2 regions of the Paenibacillus sp. N22P23 genome follow, and region 1 is predicted to be linked to the other one. Evidence: riboswitches for the same ligand, from Rfam matches in the RefSeq annotation. Region 1 holds a riboswitch; the other holds the start of a gene.
The links. Region 1 has a riboswitch for cyclic di-AMP ahead of AC506A_RS29655 (resuscitation-promoting factor). Riboswitches for the same ligand answer to the same signal wherever they lie in the genome.
Positions count from the first base shown of each region.

Region 2: it holds a riboswitch for cyclic di-AMP, as region 1 does, so the genes downstream of both, AC506A_RS30205 (hypothetical protein) here and AC506A_RS29655 (resuscitation-promoting factor) in region 1, are expected to answer to the same signal.

Region 1 covers NZ_JBXENT010000015.1:59,948-67,394, reverse strand. Annotated here, with positions in the region: gene AC506A_RS29680 (tRNA1(Val) (adenine(37)-N6)-methyltransferase) at 1-107, shown strand, start outside; gene rsmI (16S rRNA (cytidine(1402)-2'-O)-methyltransferase) at 104-1,003, shown strand; gene AC506A_RS29670 (AbrB/MazE/SpoVT family DNA-binding domain-containing protein) at 1,133-1,387, opposite strand; gene AC506A_RS29665 (HD domain-containing protein) at 1,661-2,977, shown strand; gene AC506A_RS29660 (TatD family hydrolase) at 2,999-3,763, shown strand; cyclic di-AMP (ydaO/yuaA leader) riboswitch at 3,951-4,234, shown strand; gene AC506A_RS29655 (resuscitation-promoting factor) at 4,456-5,604, shown strand; gene rnmV (ribonuclease M5) at 5,722-6,285, shown strand; gene rsmA (16S rRNA (adenine(1518)-N(6)/adenine(1519)-N(6))-dimethyltransferase RsmA) at 6,282-7,193, shown strand; gene yabG (sporulation peptidase YabG) at 7,252-7,447, shown strand, end outside.
Region 2 covers NZ_JBXENT010000017.1:30,638-38,084, reverse strand. Annotated here, with positions in the region: gene AC506A_RS30210 (DUF4350 domain-containing protein) at 1-2,532, shown strand, start outside; cyclic di-AMP (ydaO/yuaA leader) riboswitch at 2,779-2,947, shown strand; gene AC506A_RS30205 (hypothetical protein) at 3,078-3,494, shown strand; gene AC506A_RS30200 (potassium-transporting ATPase subunit F) at 3,817-3,894, shown strand; gene kdpA (potassium-transporting ATPase subunit KdpA) at 3,926-5,599, shown strand; gene kdpB (potassium-transporting ATPase subunit KdpB) at 5,618-7,447, shown strand, end outside.

The sequences.
Region 1 (7,447 bases):
CCCCGATGATCGTATATAATGAACAGCGACAATATAATGATGAGTTAATGCGGATTTATTATGGAGATCAAGCGCCGGAAGCGGAAATGAGGGATTCGAGCAAATGATCGTACAGCGTAGTTTCAGTGGAGCAGATGCCGGCAGCGCAGGCGGGGCCGGAACGTTGTATTTAGTTGGTACGCCTATCGGCAATCTAGAGGACATGACCTTTCGGGCGATTCGAATTTTAAAAGAAGTCGATATAATTGCAGCAGAGGATACACGCCAAACACGCAAGCTGCTGGCTCATTATGAAATTTCGACTAGGCTTGTCAGCTACCATGAGCATAATAAGGATGCGAGCGGTCCCGAACTAATCAGGCTGCTGGCAAGCGGACAGTCCATTGCGCTTGTAAGCGATGCAGGGCTGCCGGCAATATCAGATCCGGGTGCTGATCTGGTTGCAGCAGCAGCTGAGAGCAGCATTGCAATAGTACCGATTCCGGGAGCGAATGCAGCGTTATCTGCATTAATTATCTCGGGTCTGTCGACAGAGAAGTTTCTGTTTACGGGCTTCCCTCCACGGGAACGCAAGTCTCTTACTTCTTGGCTGCAGCCATTGCAAAGACAAGAGGCAACATTGATTTGTTACGAGTCGCCGCATCGGATCGTAAAGACACTTGCAGTTATGCTTGAGCAGCTGGGTGATCGGAAGATGGCGATGGTGCGAGAATTAACGAAACGTCATGAAGAAGCTGCCCGAGGAACGATATCGGAGTGTATATCATGGCTGGAAGAGAATCCGCCACTTGGCGAGTATTGTTTGGTTATTGCAGGTGTAAGCAAAGAAGAAGCAGCTCAATTGCAGCTGGATGATCCGGTATGGTGGAGCGGGCTAGAGCTGGAGGAGCATGTCAGCCGATACGAGGAGCAAGGTGAGGATCGGAAGGAAGCCATTAAGCGAACAGCGCTTGATCGAGGGTTGCAAAAACGAGATGTATATAATGAAGTAATGAAAAAATAGAAGAATTCTAGAAATGAAAAAAAAGACCTTCCTGACCATTATGGCTCAGGAAGGCATCAAGGAGTATAAAAAGGTTAGAATTAACAGGTTTGATAAATGTATTATAACCTATAAATCTGAATTTGTCTCTTATTTTGTAACGGGAGTTGGCATTTCTGTTAAACAAACGTTACAAACGATTTTGCCTTTGAAATAAGCGACGTTCTCCGCGTTGCCGCAGAAGATACAAGCCGGCTCATATTTCTTCAGCATAATGCGCTCGCCATCCACGTAGATCTCAAGAGCATCCTTCTCACCGATTCCAAGCGTACGGCGCAATTCAATTGGAATTACAACACGTCCCAGTTCATCTACTTTACGCACAATACCTGTAGATTTCATCATATCTATTATTCCCCTTCGCAATGGATTAAGTCGTCATCATTCGACAAAATTCTATCATATAATGCCTTTATAATACCAACGTTTCCCATAATAGTCAACCTGGATTTATCGGTAATTGTGACCATTTTAACTGATTATCGTTGTAAATAGGCACTTATTCAATATCTATATAGTACTGCAAACGTAGTGTGGTTGGAAATGAAATTGCGACATTATTCGACAATAGTTCGACAATTGTGTCGAATGATTGAACTTGAAGGAGCGTGATTCGACATGAGTGCTGCTCATCGAGAGGACAAACTCGCAGAAGAGAAAGTATTTAAGGACCCCGTACATAAGTATATTTACGTTCAAGATCAACTGATTTGGCAGCTTATTAATACAAGGGAATTTCAGCGGCTGCGTCGTATACGCCAGCTCGGCACTTCTTATTTGACCTTTCATGGAGCAGAGCACAGCCGGTTCTCTCATTCCCTTGGCGTCTACGAAATTACTCGCAAAATTATATCTCAGTTTGAGCGCAGCGGGTATACCGATTGGCCAAAGGAAGAGAAGCTGGTTGCCCTATGTGCAGCATTGCTTCATGACATCGGACATGGACCCTTCTCTCATTCGATTGAAGATGTGTTCGACAGCCACCATGAGGAGTGGACTTGCCGCATTTTGCTTGGAAATACGGAAATTAATACGGTCTTGCGTGAATTTGATCCGAGCTACCCCGAGCGTATTGCCGCCGTTATTTGTAAAACCTATCATCAGCCTATTGTGGTTAGTCTGGTCTCCAGTCAGATGGATGCCGACCGCATGGATTATTTGCTTAGGGATGCTTATTTTACAGGAGTGAATTACGGTACCTTTGATCTTGAGCGGATTTTGCGAGTGCTGCGGCCTCATCAAGGAAGAATCGTTGTGAAGGAGAGCGGCATGCATGCGGTCGAGGATTATCTCATGTCTCGCTATCAGATGTACTGGCAGGTTTATTTTCACCCGGTTACGAGAAGCTCGGAGATTATATTAAGGCAAATCTTTCGAAGGGCAAAAGAGCTCTTCGGCAGTGACTACGAATTTCATTCATTAATGAAGCCTATTCAGATGCTGCTATCGGGCACAATAGATATTGAAGGCTATTTGGATTTGGATGAAGCACTTGTTCAAACGGCCTTCGCGCAATGGGTCCATGAGCCTGATCCTGTGTTATCAGACCTATGCCGCCGGTTCCTTAATCGCAAGCTGTACAAATATGTAACGATGGATCACCCTGACGAGAAGCTATGGCAGGAAATCCGTGACCACTTGCGAGAAATCGGCCTTCATCCGGACTATCACCTAGAAATTGACTTTCCTTACGACATGCCCTACGATGTTTATCGTCCCGGTTCAACAACTGCTGCGGGCAAAGAGGAAAAACCTCCGATTCTGCTGCTGAGCAGTGATGAACGATTGTCGGAAATCTCTAGCCGTTCGGATATCATTCGATCGATCACCGGTATCCATCAAGGCAGGTACCACCTTTATTACCCGGAGGAACCGCTTCGCGAATCAGCCCACCTGCTGCCTGCGAAAATCCGCGAATTATTTGCTTTAATGTAGAAAGGGGTTTCTAGTTACACGATGTTAATCGACACGCACACACATTTAGACTCGCATAAATTCGACGAAGACCGAGCAGAAGTTATCGAAAGAGCGCAGGCTGCCGGCGTACATAAGCTCATCAATATCGGCTTCAACCGTGAAACAATTCCAACAACGATGGCGCTTGCCGAGCAGTATTCCTTTATTTATGCTGCTGTCGGCTGGCATCCGGTTGACAGCATTGATATGCGCCCCGAGGATTTAGACTGGATTGCGTCGCTGTGTGACCATCCGAAGGTCGTGGCAATCGGCGAGATTGGCCTGGATTATCACTGGGATACATCGCCGAAGGATGTTCAGCAGCGTGTATTCCGCGAGCAAATTCAATTGGCCAAGCAGAAACGAATGCCGATCGTCATTCATAACCGGGATGCTCATGAGGACGTCGTCAGATTGCTCCGCGAAGAAGATGCCAAGGATGTTGGCGGCGTCATGCACTGCTTCTCCGGCAGCTGGGAAACGGCGAAACAATGTCTCGATATGAACTTCTATATTTCATTCGGTGGACCGCTTACATTTACGAATGCGAGGGTGCCAAAGGAAGTGCTTTCACAAGTGCCTCTGGACCGAATTTTGATCGAGACGGATGCTCCCTACCTGGCACCTCATCCCCATCGTGGGAAGCGAAATGAGTCTTCTTTCGTCCGTCTTGTAGCAAACACGATTTCGGAGATAACCGGTAAAAGTGTGGAGGAAGTCGGCAAAATAACCACCGAAAATGCAATGAAATGTTTTGGAATCTGATGAAAACGGCTTTGAAAGCAAGGATTTGGGACTATTCTCGTGATAAAACTGATTTTGATTGAAGAAATTGCTTACTTTTCGCCTATTTTTCCTTGAAATTCGTTAAAATCGTCATTAATCAGTTCTTTACAATGTGCCGCGGTAGACGTTATGATTCATTTCAGAGCAACAAAACTTGTATTCCTTTTCCAATAAAACGCTTAATCTCCGTGTTTCGGAGAGCGGGGGAACCAATTGTTGAAACTGTTTGTATCAAGAAGAAACAGCTTGTTCGTTTCTTCCCCTTAAAACGTGTTCGTCGACTAAAGGGCGACACTGTTTTGTACAAGGCAGACAGCGATAGACATGAAATTCTTCTTGGGGTGAATTTTGCGACTGGCACAGCTAGTATTAATCCGTGCTATTAGCGAATAGGGCGACTCTCACGTCCGAATCCGACAGCTAACCTCGTAAGCGTCAATAAGAGAGATCAACCTCGTGAATGCAACTCCATGCTACCATTGTCTAATGGGAAGCCACGAAACAGATCCTCTGTCGTCGGGCTTCTTTTTGTTTGAAAGAAGCATAAACTGACGACAAAAGCTGTATTATGGAAGTGGTCCGGGGCGGAAATTGGAAAGAAAATCTCTATAGTCGCGTCTATGTAATCATGCAAACAAAGGCGGCGGGGCTATGTAAGGAGGACCGAAGAAATGGGAGCACTCCAGCTTAAGGACACCCATGGGAAACGATCATCCAGCATGTCTTTCGCATTGCGATGGAAGCATGAGAACGTGCGTTTAATTGTACTAAGCGCCATGATCTCAATCGCTATGACTTTCATGTTTCTGGTGTTGTTGTACGGAACGGCTGACAAGCGCGTGTCCGTAGTAGTGAATGGACGAGAAACCATTGTCTCTACGAAGCAATGGGTCCTTCAACGCCTACTGGATGAACAAGCTATTGCAATTGGCACTTATGATAAAGTGTCGATGCCGCTTGATGGCGGTATCAAAGACGGTGACCGAATTGTCATTAACCAAGCGGTGCCTCTTATTGTGAAAGCTGACGGCAAAGCAAGAACGTTGTACACGACAGAAAGAACCGTACAGGCGGCGATCGATCAGGCTCATATATCGATACGCAGTCAAGATAAGGTAGTACCTTCGTTATCCGCGACACTCAAGCCGAATATGATCATTTCGATCACTCGGATTGACACGAAGATCTCGGAGAGTACCCACCCCGTTCCTTACTCCATTGTGAAGAAGGATGATCCCAAGCTAGCGCTAGGGAAAGAACAGCTTGTCCAAACGGGTAAACAAGGCACTGTCGTTAAACGTTATGAAAAGACTTTCGAAGACGGCGTTCTAGTCTCACAGACACTCGTTGAGAAGTTGACCAAGTCACCTTCTGTCGATCAGATTGTGTCGGTCGGGACGAAGAAGCCTGAGCCGAAGGTAACGATGCTGAAGGCGAGTTCGCCGAATGTATCCACCATGACGAAGCGAGGCGTTACTTTCAGTTCGAAGAAAATACTGAAGAATGTAACCCTTACGGCTTATTCAGCCGGCGTGGCTTCGACAGGCAAAGGAAAGAACCATCCACAGTACGGCATCACCGCATCGGGAGCACGCGTTCAGGAAGGCCGTACCATTGCGGTCGACCCGAAAGTCATTCCGATCGGCTGGTGGGTGTATATCGAAGGAATCGGTTTCCGACGAGCCGAGGATACGGGCAGTGCAGTCAAAGGCAACAAGATTGATGTTTATTTTGACAGCGAGTCGTATGCCGATAAATTTGGTCGGAAGCGGGGCTATACTGTGTATGTGCTAGGTCCGAAGAAACCGGAAGCACTATAGGCAGTATTTCCACGGTATGAACATGCGTATCGTATTTCGAGCGTAAATATGCCATCATAAGAAGAGGCGATGCCTCTTCTTTTTGCATGTTGTATTGAAGGGAAGGAATGGAGTCCCATGATTAAAGAAATCATTGTAGTAGAAGGTAAAGACGATACCGTTGCCATTAAGCGTGCCGTAGAGGCAGAAACCATCGAGACCGGTGGTTCGGCGATTGGCGAGGCGGTTATCCGCCGAGTCATGCTGGCTCAGGAGCGCAGAGGCGTTATTATTTTTACCGACCCCGATCATGCGGGCGAGCGAATCCGCAAAATCGTAGCGCAGCGGGTACCAGGCTGCAAGCATGCTTTTCTTCCACAGGAGGAAGCGCTCTACAAAGGGGATATTGGTGTCGAGAACGCATCACCGGAAGCAATCAAGCGAGCACTCGCTAATTTGCGTACAGAAGCGACGTCTGACACTGCAGGTCTTGCTGAGGTCACGATGGATGATTTAATGCAAGCAGGCCTGCTCGTACATCCGCAAGCTTCGGATAGACGGCTGAGGATGGGCAATCTGCTCGGAATCGGCTATGCGAACGGCAAGCAGTTCTATAAACGCTGTTCGATGTTTCGAATCACGCGTGAGGAATTTATGCGGGCTCTAACCACGATGGAGCAGGCGAGCGAAGGAGATCAATGATGGCAGAGGGAATTAAGGCAGGTGTCGACGTCGCTTCACCGAAGCGGACGAAAGACATTATCGCCAGATACGGTTTTACATTTAAGAAGAGCCTCGGTCAGAACTTTCTGATCGATCAAAATATTTTACGCAACATCGTCAGTGCAGCTGAGTTGGATGAGACAAAAGGCGCGCTTGAAATCGGGCCGGGTATCGGCGCATTGACGCAGCAATTGGCACACGCAGCAGGACGCGTAGCCGCAGTGGAGATCGACAATCGGCTTATTCCGATTCTAAAGGATGTACTGGCGGATACGCCGAATGTGCACGTCGTACATGGCGATGTGCTGAAGCTCGACCTGGCGGAGCTGCTAAAGGAGCAGTTTGCCGGGCTCTCAGGCGTAAGCGTGGTGGCGAACCTGCCGTATTACGTAACGACACCGATTCTAATGAAGCTGTTAGAAGAGAAGCTGCCGCTTGAGCACATCGTCGTTATGATCCAGAAGGAAGTCGCACAGCGGATGGCAGCCAAGCCTGGTGGCAAAGAGTACGGAAGCCTCAGCGTTGCCGTGCAGTACTACTGTGTGCCTGAGCTGGTTTGTATTGTACCGCATACGGTGTTTATTCCCCAGCCGAATGTAGATTCTGCAGTTATCAAGCTTTCACTGCGGGACAAGCCTGCTGTTGAAGTCGAGGACGAAGCGCATTTCTTCCAAACCGTGCAAGCTTGTTTCGCACAGCGCCGCAAGACCATTGCGAACAATTTGACCGCTTATGTAGGCAAAGTGAATCGTGAGAAGCTCGGACCATTGCTAACGGGCATCGGTATTGATCCGTCAAGGCGCGGGGAGACCTTGTCCCTTGCGGAGTTTGCCGCATTAAGCCGCGCACTGCTGGCTGCAGATCTGCACAGCGAAGACAAAAAATAAAAGTGAGCGCACCATAACGGGCGTCTCCCCATAGGATAGACGAAGAGGTGATTTGCCCATGAAGCAAGGGGACCTGGTCGTCCGCAAATCCTATGGCGGGGACGTCCTTTTTCGTGTTGCGACAATTCTAGAACAGACAGCCATCCTGAAGGGCACCGACTATCGTCTGCTTGCAGACGCGCCAATTGTCGATTTGTCCGTTATGAGCGATCCGGAATCCTCCGGTGCAGCGAGGCAGGCACGCATTAAAGCCA
Region 2 (7,447 bases), on a different contig from region 1:
GAGAATACGACGACAGACAGCGGTACGTACAAGGACAATCTCAAAGCCATCACGCAGAAGCTGAGACAGCTGGGCTATACGGTTGTGGAGAACAAGTCGACGATCTCAGCAGATGTTCTAAGCGGGGTGAAGGTACTTCTCATCACGCATCCGAAAACAGACTTGTCAGCAGCGGAAAATACGGCGGTTGCTGATTTTGTGAAAAACGGAGGCTCCTTGTTCCTGGCGGATAAGAGCAATCACAGCAACAATCCGACGATTAACAATGATTTGCTGACGGAAATCGGCGCGACGATTCAAGTCAACCATGACGGTATTTTTGATGCATCGAAGGAAGGCAACTTCTGGACGACACCGGCCACTTCGCTGTTTTCGGTCAGGCTGCATCCTACTCCGGTTCGCAATTTGTTGACGGATCACGTTGCAACCGTTGAATATTACAGCGGCGCAAGCCTTGAGGGAGTCGGGCATTTGCCGTTAACAGACAGCGACACGGTGACGGTGCTTGTATCCGGTAACGAAACGACCTATCAAGACAATGTAACTAGCGACTATCATGCCTATGATACCGTATCCGATACAACAGGCGGTTCTGCTATTCCGGCGATTGCATCCGAGCAAATCGGCTCAGGTCGAATTGTCGTGTCGGGTATGAATTTCATTAACGATAAACAATTGGATGAGACCTACAACGCCAAAGGCAATGATGAACTGGGCATTAACCTGTTCAATTGGCTGGCAGGACATGAAGCAGTAGTAAGCTCTATTGCGGATGCCAAGGCGCATGCGGACGACACTTCCGTTGTCGTGGAAGGTACGGTTACGACTGGCGCTGGCGTATTCTTCGATGCCTTCTATCTCCAGGATGCAACTGGCGGTATCATGGCTTTCCAGGAAGTGCCGGCTGACAGTCTGGAAGCAGGCGATCGTGTTCGCGTTTATGGCAAGCTGCAAACGTTCGAGCAGAACCGTGAACTTATTTTTGATACATTTGCCGGTGACGTCATCAAGATCGGTCATGTGAACCCAATCGAACCTGAATTGATTTCTACACACGACGCAGCGCAGGAGGCCGCCCAGGGCCAGCTCGTAAAGGTAAAAGGGACAGTTGTTTCCAAATACGACGACAACTCGTATGTGATCAATGATGGAACAGGTCCTGTGCTCGTATTTACAGACGGCTACATCGCGCTGCAGAACGACGTTCCCGTTCCGCAGATGGTGGCGGGCGATACGTACGAAGCGGTTGGTGTTGCAGGTAAGTATTCGGAAGGTGTGCGGATCAGGGTGCGCGATACCCGTGAGCTGTCTGCTACTTCCGGTAATCCAAGCACGCCAACGCCACCGAGTTATCCGGGTGACACGGACAATTCATCCGGCAAACCTGTTGTAACAACGGATGAAGCTGGCAATAAGATCGCAGATCTGAAGGTCGAGAAACCGTTGAAGCCATCAGCAGACGGATCAGTAATCGTCGATGCAACGACTACTGAGAAAGTGGATGAAATCCAAGTTTCTCTAAACGCTGATGTTGTTCGTCAATTACTGGCGGATTCGTCAAGTACAGCTTTGACAGTGAAGACTTCGCTCGGCGAGTACGCGCTGCCGATTGATGAACTCAGTAAGCTGCTCAATGACCGTAAAGATGCAGCTATTGAATTGACGATAGCCGTGAATAAAGAAGCAGAGCGGACGGCTGATGAACAGGGTCATGAGGTTCTCGCTGCCCTTGAATTCACGATAACGGCTACTGAGGCAGGCGGTAAGCAGCAAGTACTGTCTACATTTACGCAGTATGTAGCGAGAACGATAGTGCTTGATACTGCAGCCGATAGCAGCAAACTTGCTGTTGTCAGAGAAGTTAAAGGAGCTGACGGTAAAACGTCGTACGAGCCTGTACCGTTTACCACAGATGGGAAAGTGATCCATATCTACAGTCTTTCCAACAGCACCTACCTCGTTCTAAACAGCGAGCATACGTTTAAGGATATTGCAACGCACTGGGCGCGTGCTGATATCGAAGCGGCAGCAGGCAAGATGATTATTGCAGGCTTCAATGCAGACGAATTTAAACCGAACGAACAGGTGACCCGCTCGGAGTTTGCGCTCATGATGGCGAAAGCGCTTGGCATGAAAACACAAGGAGCAGCATCGACTTCGTTGTTCCACGATGTCAGTACGAATGCTTGGTACGCAGCTGCCGTTCAATCGTTAGTGGGCTATGGCATCGTGAAAGGTGACGCCGCAGGCAATTTCAACCCGTCAGCAACGATTACACGGGAAGAGATGGCGGTAATCCTGTTCAGAGCGATGGGGCTGGCAGGATATCACTTTAACGAAGCGACTGCGGGGTCCGGCTTCAGCGACGTGAGCAGTATTCACAGCTGGGCGCTGGATGCCGTAACGAAATTGGAGCAAGCCAAGCTGATCAAAGGAGCTTCGGGCAAATTTAACGCGAGCTCGATGACGACCCGTGCAGAGAGCGCGGCTCTGATTACACGTATGTTGGAGGCAGTTAGCTTTACGAAGTAAGGTTTACAAAAACAAAATAATAGGAATAAACAAGGAGCTAAGCGACATGATGAATGTGCTTAGCTCCTTTGCTATTCACAGAAAGGTTTGGAAGCAAACCTATGAAAACCCAATTGAAAAGAATGAGTGCTCAGGATGAAAGCGCAATTATGCGCTCAATTCGATAGAATTGGCGTAATTAGCACTTAAATCAGATTTTACATTCTCTTCTCGCAGGAATAAGATTTGATTCAACAACTTCAAATCTTGCTTTACACGCTGAGTCCTCGCAAGAGGAACGGGGGAACCAATTGGAAGCCGACTTCGATCAGAACGGTTTCTTGGGGTGAATCCATAACAGGTGTTAATTGTTAAGGTAGGGTACTCTCAAGCCCGAATCCGACAGCTAACCTCGTAAGCGTATGAGAGAGAACCCATTCAATCGAGCTTGCGCAGCTTGTTTCTTTACGCTGTGATGAGGCCCGGGAGTAGAGTTTCTCTGCTTCCCGGGCCTCTTTGTGCTGTCTACCGTCTACTATCAACCAACGATCAGGAGAGTGAGTATTGTGAAAGATTGCAAGATTAATGCGATTGAGCTGTTTCAATTTGATGGTGAGCTCACAGATGAACGGCTGCCTGGACATAGTGAAGACTGCATTTGCGGTTTACTCGCCATCACTACGAATGACGGAGGCTGCAGCCTCATTGAATTCCAGATGCACGGCTGTAACCTGAAGGGCGACATTGTGCAGTGGACGGCCATTTACCAGCGAATAAAAGGACTGACAATTGAGGAAGGTCTGGATTATATCCATCAGAAGCAAGAAGCATGGGGAACGGAACGCACACATGTAATGGAATCCGCATTAACGAGCTTGGCTGAGCAGCTGGATCATACAGCTAAAGGAAACAAAGGCCAAAGCTGCGCAGTATGGAATCGCACGTATTTATTCGACCACTCGCAGGCTTACGTCTCGTTCTAAACGTCGATAACGACCGATTTTTATACTTTTTTTACACCTGACAGGAGGTTTCTTTACCCCCTTTTTACGGCAACCCGTATTAAGATTTCCTTATACCGAAGAGGGGGAACTGATAAGCAGCATACTAAACTTTAAGCACACTGAAAGACAAGTATAGTTTCCATCCGGCAGGGGAAAATATTCTCAATTCACGGCATGCAGCTATGGGAGGTAGTAAGGGGTTATGATCAATGATTTTACAATGGTGATATTGTTTGTTGCTGCATTCGCTATATTCTGGGGATTCCTTAAATTCTGTGAGAAAGCCTAGGGAGGTAACGCTATGATAATCGTCGGTATTATTGCAGGTATTCTCATTTTGTATCTAGGCTTTGTATTAGTAAAACCAGAAAAATTCTAAATGGCCAGGGCGGAGGATTCATGACATGAGTATGGGGTTCGTACAGGTAGCCATTACGCTGATCATCATTATGTTGTTGGTTAAGCCGGTAGGCATTTATCTTGTAAAAGTGTTTCAGCATGAGAAAACAGGATTGGATCGTGTGTTTGGTCCGTTCGAACGCATGCTGTATCGGTTAATGGGAGTGCGCGAGGATGAAGCAATGGGATGGAAAAAGTATGTAGCAGCCGTCCTGCTTAGCAACTTCGTTATGATGCTCCTGCTGTATCTTGTCCTGCGGTTTCAGAGCTTTCTGCCGCTTAATCCGGATGGGATCGGCAATATGCCTGCGGGGCAGGCATTTAATACAGCTGTATCGTTTATTACGAATACAAACTGGCAGTCTTACTCAGGGGAGAATGGACTTTCCTATTTGTCTCAATTGCTTGCAATTACGTTTCCGATGTTCACGTCGGCAGCAACCGGCTTCGCAATAGCGATCGCGTTCATTCGTGGACTCGTCGGCCGTCAGGATAACCTGGGTAACTTCTATGTGGATATGGTTCGCGGGATTACGCGTGTATTTCTGCCGCTTAGCTTCCTAGTCGCATTATTTCTAGTATTCCAAGGCGTTCCGCAAACATTCCAAGGTGCTGTAAATGCGACCACGCTTGAAGGAGCACAGCAGACGATAACCAGAGGCCTGGTTGCAACGCTTGAATCGATCAAACATATCGGTACGAACGGTGGGGGATGGTTCGGTACAAACTCGGCGCATCCGTTCGAGAATCCAACGCCGCTTACCAATATGGTGCAAATTATTTGCATGATGCTGCTTCCAACGGCGCTTGTGTATGCTTTCGGTCTGATGATTAAGAACAAGAAGCAGGGCTGGGCCATATTTGGGGCTATGGGACTCATCTTCTTGGTTATGCTTACAGTCGTATTTGTATCGGAATACAAAGGCGTTCCCGCTCTTGATGCCGCAGGCTATCACGGAAATATGGAGGGCAAGGAAGTCAGGTTTGGCGAATCGCAGTCCGCCTTGTTTACAGCGGTGACAACGGCAGCAACGACGGGTTCTGTGAACAATATGCACGAATCATTAACACCGATGGGCGGGTTCGTTGCGCTAGCCGAAATGATGCTGAATAACGTATTTGGCGGGAAAGGTGTCGGGCTCCTCAATGGGTTATTGTATCTCATCTTATCCGTATTTATTTGCGGTCTGATGGTTGGACGTACGCCGGAATTCCTCGGTAAGAAGATTGAAGGCAAGGAAGTGAAGCTGGCTGCGATCGCGCTGCTTATCCATCCTTTAATCATTCTTGCTCCAACAGCACTTGCTCTGGCTACACCGACAGCCGTCGCGTCCATAGCGAATGCTGGTACACATGGGCTATCTGAAGTGCTTTATGCCTTTACATCCGGCGCGGCAAACAATGGTTCCGCATTTGGCGGTCTGACCGCGAATACCGACTTCTATAATGTAGGGATTGGTTTGGTGATGTTGTTTGGCCGTTATATTTCAATCATTGCCATGCTTGCGATTGCCGGATCTCTTGCGGTTAAACGAGTTGTACCGGTAACGACGGGGACGCTGCGCACGAATACACCATTGTTCACGGGGATTCTCATCATGATCATTCTCGTGATCGGAGCGCTTACGTTCTTCCCTGGACTTGCACTGGGGCCAATTGCTGAACATCTGGCCATGCCGCAATAAACTTAAGGAGAGATCATAATGGCTGCTGCACGCAGAAAAACGATAACGAAGGAAATTGCACTACAAGCCATGATCGGCGCTGTTAAGAAATTGAACCCTGCGGTCATGATCAAGAACCCGGTCATGTTTATCGTGGAAGTAGGCACGGTAATCACATTGCTGCTATCCATACAGCCAGATCTGTTTGGTACGGATACTGTGGGCCGAGGCTACAATGTGACCGTGTTTTTCATTCTGCTCTTCACCGTATTGTTCGGTAATTTCGCTGAAGCACTCGCGGAAGGCCGAGGCAAGGCACAGGCGGATACCCTTCGGAAAACAAAATCCGAAACGATGGCGAAGCTTGTTCAGCGGGATGGATCCTTTAAGCAGGTGCCTTCCACGCAGTTGAAGAAAGGCGACATTGTCCGCGTGGAAGCCGGCGAGCTGATTCCGACAGACGGTGAAATTATTGAAGGTCTGGCATCCATCGATGAGTCAGCAATTACAGGTGAATCTGCACCAGTAATCAAGGAAGCCGGCGGCGATTTCTCCTCGGTTACAGGGGGAACGCGAGTTGCTTCAGACTATATTATTGTGAAGGTCATGACAGATCCGGGTGAATCTTTCCTGGATCGCATGATATCACTCGTAGAAGGCGCCAAACGGCAAAAAACACCGAACGAGCTGGCGTTAACGACGCTGCTTGCCGTGTTAACGATCATTTTCCTAATTGTCATCATCACCATGGTTCCAATGGCGGCTTATCTCAATGTCAATCTAGATATCGCCACACTCATCGCCCTACTTGTCTGTTTAATTCCGACGACCATTGGTGCGCTGTTATCGGCCATCGGGATTGCCGGTATGGACCGGGTAACGCAATATAACGTACTTGCCATGTCCGGTAAAGCTGTAGAGGCTGCCGGCGATATCGATACGCTGATCTTGGATAAGACAGGGACGATCACATACGGAAATCGGATGGCTGCGGAGTTCATTCCTGTGAAAGGTGTCACCGCCAAGGAAATGACGTTCGCTGCGCTGCAGGCATCTGTAAAGGACGAAACGCCTGAAGGTCGTTCCATCGTAGAGCTTGCCGGTAAACTCGGCGAATCTTGGGCGGAGACTGAATATGCAAGTGCGGAAATCGTCGAGTTTACGGCAGAAACAAGAATGTCCGGACTCGACATGGCGGGCGGCGTTCAGATCCGTAAAGGCGCGGTCGACGCCATTAAGAAATTTGTTTCCGCGAGTGGCGGCAGTATTCCGACTGACTTAGAAGAAGCCTCGAACCGGATTGCCAGGGCAGGAGGCACGCCGCTAGCTGCTGCCGTAGGCAATCGTATCTTCGGTGTCATTTACTTGAAAGATACCGTGAAGCCCGGCTTGAAGGAGCGCTTCGCAGAGATGCGGGCAATGGGGATCAAGACGATCATGTGTACCGGTGACAATCCGCTCACGGCGGCTACGATCGCCCTTGAAGCGGGCGTCGATGATTTCATTGCCGAAGCGAAGCCGGAGGATAAAATCGCTGCCATTAAGAAGGAACAGCAAGAGGGCAAGCTCGTTGCGATGACAGGTGACGGTACGAATGATGCTCCGGCGCTGGCGCAAGCCGACGTTGGTCTAGCCATGAATTCGGGAACGATGGCTGCGAAGGAAGCGGCCAATATGATCGATTTGGATTCCGATCCAACGAAGCTGTTGTCCGTTGTTTCAATCGGCAAACAACTGCTCATTACCCGGGGGGCGCTTACAACGTTCTCGATATCCAATGATATCGCCAAGTATTTCGCGATTATCCCGGCTATGTTTATCATTGCGATGCCTCAGCTGCAATCGCTGAACATCATGCATCTGGCTTCG